Regions from separate parts of the Streptomyces sp. NPDC058955 genome, predicted to be linked through region 3. Evidence: riboswitches for the same ligand, from Rfam matches in the RefSeq annotation. Region 3 holds a riboswitch; each other region holds the start of a gene.

Evidence for each region. A riboswitch is a leader RNA that binds a small molecule or an ion and turns the genes downstream of it on or off. The one in region 3 is predicted to bind cyclic di-AMP.
Region 1: another riboswitch for cyclic di-AMP. It lies ahead of ACFW1I_RS18805 (M23 family metallopeptidase); the one in region 3 lies ahead of ACFW1I_RS10815 (peptidoglycan DD-metalloendopeptidase family protein).
Region 2: another riboswitch for cyclic di-AMP. It lies ahead of ACFW1I_RS30885 (C40 family peptidase); the one in region 3 lies ahead of ACFW1I_RS10815 (peptidoglycan DD-metalloendopeptidase family protein).
Region 4: another riboswitch for cyclic di-AMP. It lies ahead of ACFW1I_RS34360 (M23 family metallopeptidase); the one in region 3 lies ahead of ACFW1I_RS10815 (peptidoglycan DD-metalloendopeptidase family protein).

The regions. Positions count from the first base shown of each region.
Region 1 is NZ_JBHYKM010000044.1:37,375-39,565, reverse strand. It holds gene ACFW1I_RS18810 (GntR family transcriptional regulator) at 1-15, opposite strand, end outside; gene ACFW1I_RS18805 (M23 family metallopeptidase) at 209-979, opposite strand; cyclic di-AMP (ydaO/yuaA leader) riboswitch at 987-1,149, opposite strand; gene ACFW1I_RS18800 (M16 family metallopeptidase) at 1,348-2,191, opposite strand, start outside.
Region 2 is NZ_JBHYKM010000111.1:7,875-10,065, reverse strand. It holds gene ACFW1I_RS30895 (ATP-dependent Clp protease proteolytic subunit) at 1-339, shown strand, start outside; gene ACFW1I_RS30890 (hypothetical protein) at 347-652, shown strand; cyclic di-AMP (ydaO/yuaA leader) riboswitch at 967-1,174, shown strand; gene ACFW1I_RS30885 (C40 family peptidase) at 1,178-1,654, shown strand; gene ACFW1I_RS30880 (hypothetical protein) at 1,843-2,191, shown strand, end outside.
Region 3 is NZ_JBHYKM010000019.1:47,473-49,663, reverse strand. It holds gene ACFW1I_RS10820 (tyrosine-protein phosphatase) at 1-768, opposite strand, end outside; cyclic di-AMP (ydaO/yuaA leader) riboswitch at 1,157-1,320, shown strand; gene ACFW1I_RS10815 (peptidoglycan DD-metalloendopeptidase family protein) at 1,325-2,191, shown strand, end outside.
Region 4 is NZ_JBHYKM010000146.1:930-3,120, forward strand. It holds gene ACFW1I_RS34355 (PP2C family protein-serine/threonine phosphatase) at 1-724, shown strand, start outside; cyclic di-AMP (ydaO/yuaA leader) riboswitch at 973-1,124, shown strand; gene ACFW1I_RS34360 (M23 family metallopeptidase) at 1,136-2,191, shown strand, end outside.

The sequences.
Region 1 (2,191 bases), on a different contig from region 3:
CGCGGGAACCCGCATGTCCGACCTCCGTATTCGCTCCGCGCGCCCCGAATTCGAGCGGCGCTTCTTCCGTGACTCTATTGCAGCGCGCCGGAAATTCCGATGCCCCCTCGGAATTCGGCCGGTTCGCGGCAGCGGTCGTCACGGACACGGGGCGACGAAAAGGCCCCGGCTCGTGGGAGCCGGGGCCGATGCGATGCGAGGTGGCGGGTCAGAGGCTGACACCGCGGGCGCGGAGGTACGCGACGGGGTTGATGTCGGAGCCGTACTCGGCGGTGGTCCGGGCCTCGAAGTGGAGGTGCGGGCCGGTCGAGTTGCCGGTCGAGCCGGAGACGCCTATCTGCTGGCCGGGCTCGACGGACTGGCCGACGTAGACGCCGATGGACGACAGGTGGCCGTACTGGGTGTAGGTGCCGTCGTTCATCCGGATCACGATGTTGTTGCCGTACGCGCCGCCCCAGCCGGCCTCGACGACGGTGCCGGAGCCGACGGAGACGACCGAGCTGCCGTAGGCGGCGTGGAAGTCGACGCCGGAGTGGCTGCCGGAGGACCAGAGGGAGCCGCCGGTCTTGTAGCCGGTGGAGACGTACGAGCCGGCGACCGGGAGGTTGAAGGAGGCGAGCCGGCGGCGCTCGGCCTCGCGGGCGGCGCGCTCCTTGGCCTCGCGGATCTCCTTCGCGCGGGCCTCGGCCTTGCGCTTCGCCTCGGCGCGCGCCTTGGCCCGGGCCTCGGCCTCGGCGGCCTCCTGCTCCTGGGCGGCGGCCTGCGCGTTGATCTGGTCGGCGATGGACTCGTCGGCGATCACCTTCATGAGGCCGGTGTCCTCGGCGGAACGGTCGTCCGTGTCGGCGGCGAGCGCCGGAGAGGCGAGGGTGCCGACGACACCGGTGGTGGCGAGGGCGGCCACGCCGGCGATGCCGGCGCTGCGGCGAGCCAGTCGGCTCGCACCACGATGCTTCCCGGTGGCACGGGTGAACGCCAAGACGGTTCCTTTCCTTCCTTCTCGCCTACCGGGTTAGCTGACGGGTTCGGAGCAGGAAGGTCTCCTACGGGCCCCTCCGCGTGAGCGAAGGCGTCCGATTCACCCCAGGGACTGCGTGGGTCCCCGGCTCCCCAGGCTCGCGCCTGACGGGGACTCGGCGATGACTGTCCGGTGCCGCGGATGCGGCGCGTGCATCGGCCGGACAGCCGGATCGACGCTAGGCCGGACGGATGTCGATCGCCAAACAGACACGCTGATTTGTAAGACATGCCACAGGGCATACGATCATCCTTGCCGCGATATCGGACAAAGCGGAGGTCTCCGACGCTTCATCGCATCGGAGACCTCCGCCCGGGGCCGACGGGGCGTCAGCTCACCACGGTCACCTCGCCGATGCCGAGGGCCCGCACGGGCTCCTCGATCTGCGCGGCGTCGCCCACCAGGACGGTGACCAGCCGGTCCACCGGGAAGGCGCTGACGACGGCGGCCGTGGCCTCGACCGTGCCCGTCTCGGCCAGGCGCGCGTACAGCCGGGCCTGGTAGTCGTCGGGCAGGTGCTGCTCGACCTGGTCGGACAGGGTCGCCGCGACCGAGGCGGCCGTCTCGTACTTGAGCGGGGCCACGCCCACCAGGTTCTGCACCGCGATGTCCCGCTCGGCGTCGGTCAACCCGCCCTCGGCCAGCGTCCGGAGCACCTTCCACAGGTCGTCGAGGGCCGGGCCGGTGGTCGGGGTGTCGACCGAACCGCTGATGGCGAGCAGCGAGGCGCCGTGCCCCTCGCCGTCCGAGCGGAGCACCTGCCCGAAGGCGCGCACGCCGTACGTGTACCCCTTCTCCTCGCGCAGGACGGCGTCCAGACGGGACGTCAGGGTGCCGCCGAGGCAGTAGACGCCGAGGACCTGCGCGGCCCAGACGGCGTCGTGGCGGTCCGGCCCGATCCGGCCGATGAGCACCTGGGTCTGGACGGCCCCGGGGCGGTCGACGATGACGACCCGTCCGGTGTCGTCGGCGGTGATCGGCTGCATCGGGCGCGGCGTGGCCGGCTCGGCGGTCCAGCCGCCGAGCGTCTCGGCGAGGATCGCGTCCAGGTCGACGCCGGTGAGGTCGCCGACGACGACCGCGGTGGCGGCGGAGGGACGCAGGTGCGCGTCGTAGAAGGCGCGGACGGCGGCGGCGTCGATGGCCTCCACCGTCTCCTCGGTGCCCTGGCGC
Region 2 (2,191 bases), on a different contig from region 3:
CTCGGGCAGGCGGGTTCCACGGCGGCGGTCCTGCTCGCCGCCGGCACTCCCGGGAAGCGGATGATGCTGCCCGGAGCCCGGGTCACGCTGCGCCAGCCGGTCCTGGACGAGCCGTTCGCCGGGCAGCCCTCCGACCTGGACCTCCAGGCGCGCGAACTGGAGCGGCTGCGCGCCGTGATGACCGGGTTGCTCTCCGCGTACACCGGTCACGACGAGGAGCGGATCACCGCCGACACCGACCGCCCGACCGTCCTCGACGCGCCGGCCGCGCTCGCGTACGGCCTGGTCGACCACCTCGTCAGCGACCGCCGGACGGCCTCCGGCACGTCGGCCCGGTGAGGCCGCGATGGTCCCGGAGCTTCCACCGCTGCCCGCCCTGACGCGCGCCGAGGGGCAGTTCATCGACGCGTACCTCGAAGTCGTCGATCTCCTGGGGAAGATCAATCCATCCAGGACCTCGCATACCTATGGCGCCCTGCGCGCCGCACAGGCCCTGGTCAGCCGGGTGGAAGCGCTGCGCGAGGCTCTGACGCTCATGCATATGCGGGGCGAGAGCGAGGTCCACGCCGACACATTGGCGTGCGCGCTGCGGGTGTTGGACGGCGAGCGGCGCGCGGCGCGCGTCACCGTGCCCGGAACACGGGCCAGTTGACATTCCGACGTGTCGTGTCGAGCCCCGGACGGCCGACACGGGACGCAGAAACCGTAGCCCGTTCGGCGTAGTCGAGCGTTCGACAGGTGAAGCGGGCAAGTTGCGCAACCGATGTACGCATTTGGCGGAATAGGACATTCCGACGCTGGTACGGGGCTCGTCGGCCAAACCTACGACGATCACGAAACCCTCTTGTCCACCCGTATGGATCAGTCGTGAGGAGCCTCACATAACGCCGTTTCCGCTCGGTTTTCGACCTACTCGTGGGTCAAGATCCTCGACGACGACAAGCCCCCGCCACCCAGGCGGGGCGGTCCGGGCGGACGCCGAGTCCTGCCGCCGTCCCGGACGTCTGGTCGACAGGATTGGATCGGCAGGAGTGGAGGACCCGAGCAGTACGGGTCGATCGCGCCGGAATCACCGGCGCGGCCGTCCCTTGGGGTGAAGCCGCAGCCGCGGCCGGGCATCTTCGCCTGCCCGAACCCGACAGGTCATCCTTCACAGGCGGCTGACGAAGGGTTGCGCATGACTGCGCAGATGCATGTCCCGTCCCTGCTGTCCCGGGCGGGAGCCGTCTCGGCTCTCACCCTCGCCGCCGTCGGCGGCACGCTCCTCGCACCGGGAGCGGCACCTGAGGCCCAGGCAGCCACCACGCACGCGACGAAGGCACTCAGCGTCGCCGCGGCCAAGAAGGGCGCGCCCTACCGGTACGGCGCGGCGGGTCCCACCCGCTTCGACTGCTCCGGGCTCACGCTCTACGCGTACAAGAAGGCGGGCAAGTCGCTGCCCCGCACCGCGCAGCAGCAGTACAACAAGACCCGGCACATCTCCGCGTCCAGCCGACAGAAGGGCGACCTGGTCTTCTTCCACTCCGGCGGCCGGGTCTACCACGTGGGGATCTACGCCGGTAGCGGCAAGATTTGGCATTCGCCCAAGACCGGTTCCTGGGTGAAGCTCGACAAGATCTGGACCTCGAAGGTGTACTACGGGCGCGTGCGCTGACCCACCGGCGCCTGCGGACGTCCCCAGGGCTGCGGTGGCGCCGCCGCACCCCTCACCGCAGGCGCCACCGCCGCCCCATCGCGGCGCGGGGACACGCTTGCCGCCCCTGTCCCGCGGCCCATAGGCTCAGTCGCCTTTCCCCTTGGGGGGGAGGGCAACGGGGCGCGGCACATCACCCGGGGGCGGTCATGAACGACACCGAATCGGTACTCGGCCGGAAGGTCACGAAGCGCTACCCCCGCAGGGGCGCCCTCCAGTTGGTCCGCCTGCACGCGTCGGCGTCCTTCGCTTGTGCGGAATGCACACAGACGAAGACGGCACGGCTCGTCGCCCTGCGCGGCGACGGCCACATCTGCAACGCCTGCTACGGACAGATGAACGCGGAGACACCGGCTCCCCCGCTCGCGCCACCGGCATCCGCCGTCGCACCCCCGGCGTCCGACATCGCGCCACCGGCGGACCCGGTGGACCTCAGCCGGGTCGTCGTCGAGGAACCCGACGGATGGGCTCCTCACTCCGTCGTGAACACCGGCCTCA
Region 3 (2,191 bases):
CAGGCCCTCCGCGAGATAGACGTCCACGGAGCCCCAGGTCGCGTCCATCGTCTCGAAGGCGGCCCGCAGGTACTCCACCCGCGCGTCGAAGAGCGGGCTCAGCAGCTCCATCACCTCGGGCGCCATCGCGTCCCGGGCGGTGGAGCTGCGGCGCACCTTGTAGCGGCGGTGCGGGGCGTCGGACTTCACGTAGTCGGCCTCGATCGCCGCGCGCTCCACGCCCAGCGCGAGCAGGGTGATCGCGATGGAGAGCCCGGCGCGGTCCTTGCCGGCCGCGCAGTGCATCAGGGCCGGGACCGAGTCCTCCGCGAGGGCGTGCAGGACCCGGCTGTGCTCGGCGGTCCGCTCCACGACCATCCGGCGGTAGGAGGTCGTCATCCGCTCCGCGGCCTTGCCGTCGCCCAGCAGTCCGCGCAGCGTGTCGAGGTCGCCCTCCCGGACCATCCGCCAGAACTCCTTGCCGTCGGCCGGGTCGCTCAGCGGTATGTTCACGTTCCGCACGCCCGGGAGCTCGACGTCGGGCCCCTCCACCGTGGCGTCGGCGGCGTTGCGGAAGTCGAAGACCGTGTGCAGGCCGAGGCCGGCGAGGAAGGCCGCGTCGGCCTCGGTGGCGTCGGCGAGGTGGCCGCTGCGGAACAGGGTGCCGGGCCGGACGGCGCGTCCGTCCGTCGTCGGCAGGCCGCCCACGTCCCGGAAGTTGCGGACCTCGGCGAGCTCGGCCTCGCCGGGTTCGAGGGGCGGCTGGACCTGCGGCAGCTGCTGCGTCACGGATGCTCCAGGGGGTAGGCGTTCGCGGGGTCGCGGCGGGATCGGTTCCCCCCGCAATCATCCCGGCGCCGGGCGCGCGGCGCACCCCCCTGGTCGGTAATGGGTGATCTGTCCGTATTGGGGGTCTTGGGGTAACGCGCCCTGGTTGAGGGGGAGATGGCGTCGAGCGCGTGAGCAGCGTCATAGAAGTGACGGATCGTGGCCGACCGCCCGGTCCAATCCCCCTCCCCGAAAAGGGAATCGAGGGACCGTCATCGACGGAGGGTGACCGGAATTCCGGGCCCGAAGATCGCCCCGGAATGCCCGATGAATTCCGCGGCTTGTTCGCGCCGACCCCGCTCGTCTAGCGTCGCCGTCAATCCGGTCGGACCGCCGAATCCTGCCACCGTCCGGAATTCGACCCCATCCCATCGCACGGCAGGAGCGGGGGACCCAAGGAAGTACGCCGGTCCCGCGACGCAGGACGGCTCGGGGTGAAGCCGCGTGAGAAACGCGGCCGGGCATCTCCAGTCCGAACCCGACAGCTCACCTCGCAGGCGCCGGAGAGGAATTCGCCATGCCCGCGAAGGGTAAGCACCGCCGCCAGAAGTCCACCCTCATCACCCGTGGCCTGGTCGCCGCCGGCACCGGCGGCGCCGTCGTCGCCCTGCCGCTCATCGGCGCCACCGGAGCCCACGCCGCCGAGCAGGCCGCCCCGGCCGCCGTCTCCGGCACCGTCGTGAGCGCCGCCGCGCACGTCCAGGCGCCGGCCGCCGCCCCGGCCGCGAAGGCCGCCGCCCCGAAGACGTACTCCGTCGTCGCCGGCGACTACCTGTCCAAGATCGCCGCCGAGCACGACGTCGCCGGCGGCTGGCAGAAGCTCTACGCGGACAACCGCCAGGTCGTCGGCGAGAACCCCTCGCTCATCCTCCCGGGCATGAAGCTCACCCTCGGCGCCAAGAACACCGCCAAGGCCGCCGCCCCGAAGCCCGCCGCCAAGGCCGCCGCGCCCAAGCCCGCCGCCCCGAAGGCCGCGGTCAAGGCCGCCCCGAAGGCCCAGGCCGAGGCCACCGAGCAGACCCGCGCCTCCCGCTCCACCGAGCGCGCCGCGGCCCCGGCCGCCGCCCCGGCCGCCACCGGCTGGGTCGCCCCCGTCTCCGGCGGCGTCTCCACCCCGTACCGCGCCTCCGGCTCCATGTGGTCCTCCGGCTACCACACCGGTGCCGACTTCATCGCCTCCTCCGGCACCACCGTCCGCGCCGTCGGCGCCGGCACGGTCGTCTCCGCCGGCTGGAGCGGCGCCTACGGCAACGAGGTCGTCATCCAGCACGCCGACGGCAACTACTCCCAGTACGCCCACCTCTCCTCCCTGTCCGTCTCCGCGGGCCAGTCGGTGAGCGGCGGCCAGCAGATCGGCCTGTCCGGCTCCACGGGCAACTCCACC
Region 4 (2,191 bases), on a different contig from region 3:
GGCCAGGTACGAGGCGGCGCAGGCGGACGCCTTCATCGGCGGCGACCTGTTCGCGGTGCAGGACACCCCGCACGGGGTGCGGCTGGTGGTCGGCGACGTGCGGGGGAAGGGCATGGACGCGGTGGAGGCGGTGGCCGTCGTCATCGGGGCCTTCCGGGAGGCAGCCGAGCAGGAGGCGACGCTGGAGGGAGTGGCGCAGCGGCTCGAACGGGCCCTCACACGGGAGGGGACCCGGCGGGAGGGGCTGGACGCCTTCGAGGGGTTCACGACGGCGGTGCTCGCGGAGATCCCGCGCGAGGGCGAGCGCGTCCGCCTGGTGAACCGGGGGCATCCGCCGCCGCTGCTGCTGTACGGGGACGGGCGCCTGGAGGCGATCGAGCCGGCCGAGGCGGCGCTGCCGCTCGGGATGGGGGAGCTGTCGGTCTGGCCGGACCGGGCCGACGAGCGGTCGTACCCGCCGGGCGCGACGCTGCTCTTCTACACCGACGGGCTCTCGGAGGCGCGGGACCCGAGCGGCGTCTTCTACGATCCGGCGGACCGGCTCGCGGGGGCGGTCTTCCCCGGGCCGGAGGAGCTGCTCGACGCGCTCGTGGACGACGTGCGGCGGCACACCGGCGGGGGGTCGACCGACGACATGGCGCTGCTCGCGGTGAGCCGGCCGGCGGCCGGGGCCCCGGAGCGGCGGCGGACGATGCCGGTGGTGCCGCCCGGGCCGGCGGGTTGACGGGGACGGGCGGGACGGGCGGAACGGGCCGTCATCACGGTCCGTGGTCACGAGGTGTCACAGCGATAACAATTGACATAACGTCAGATTCTCGGGGTTTGCCGGGGCCTCACTGAAGGGGGGTCAACTCGGGCGAATCCCTGCCAATTCAATGAATGATCAAGAGGAACGGCTTGGAATCGGACCGCCGTGTCTATTAACGTTCGATAACGCAGCGCGGTCGTCCCAGCCGTCGCAAGAGGCGGCTCCGTGCGCACGTGCCGAATCCCGAAAGGGAACCGGGGAACCATCCCTTGGGGTGAATCGGGCCCCTCGCACCTCCCCCGTGCGAACACGCCCGTAGGAGACCTTCCTGCTCCGAACCCGTCAGCTAACCCGGTAGGCGAGAAGGAAGGAAAGGAGCGCGCCCCCGTGGCGTCCAACACCCCCGTACCCGGAGCCCCCTTCGACCCCTTCGGCGGCCCGGGTGCCGTCGGAGCGGACGACCCGGCCGGCGCAGCGTCGGGCACGTACGCGTACGACACCGCCTCCTTCACCCCCGCGCCCGGGGAGTGGAACCCGACCGAGGGCTCCCTGCGCGCCGAGAGCCGCGCCGGCGGCCGGCACCGGGTCGTGAAGCAGCGCTCCAACTTCGCCCGCTCCTCCACCGTCCTCGGCGTCGGCGTCATCGCCGCCGTCGGCGCGGGCGGCCTCGCCACCGCGCAGGAGAAGCCCCCGGTCGCGATCTCGCTCCCGGACCTCCCCGACCTGGGCCTCCCGGACGCCCACGACCTGCCCGGCGTCGGCTCGCTGCTGCCCGGCGGCGACGAGGAGACCGCCGAGGCGCAGGACTCCGCGCCGGTCGCCACGGGCGGCGCCGGCGCGAAGCCGCTCACCTCGATCACGTACACCGCCCCGGCCGACACCGACACCGCCGGCACCGCCGCCACCGGGGAGCGCACCGCCTCCGCCGCCGACGCCGGCGAGGCCCTGCGCGCCCGCATCCTCCAGCAGGCCGAACAGCAGCAGCAGGCCGCCGTCGACGCCGAGAAGCTGGCCGCCGAGAAGGCCGCCGCCGAGAAGGCCGCGGCGGACGCCGCCGCCCAGGCCGAGGCCGCCGCCAAGGCGGAGGCCGAGGCGAAGGCCAAGGCGGAGGCGGAAGCGGAGGCGAAGCGGCTCGCCGAGGAGAAGGCCGAGGCCGAGCGGATCGCCGCCGAGAAGGCGGAGGCCGAGCGGCTCGCCCAGCTGGCCGCCAGCTACTCGATGCCGCTCTCCTCGTACACGCTCACCTCCACCTACATGCAGTCCGGTTCGATGTGGTCCTCCGGCTACCACACGGGCCTCGACTTCGCCGCCCCCACCGGCACCCCGCTCAAGGCGGTGCACGGCGGCACCATCAAGTCGGCCACCTACTCCGGCTCGTACGGCTACCGGATCGTCCTGGAGCTGGAGGACGGCACCGAGATCTGGTACTGCCACCTCTCCTCC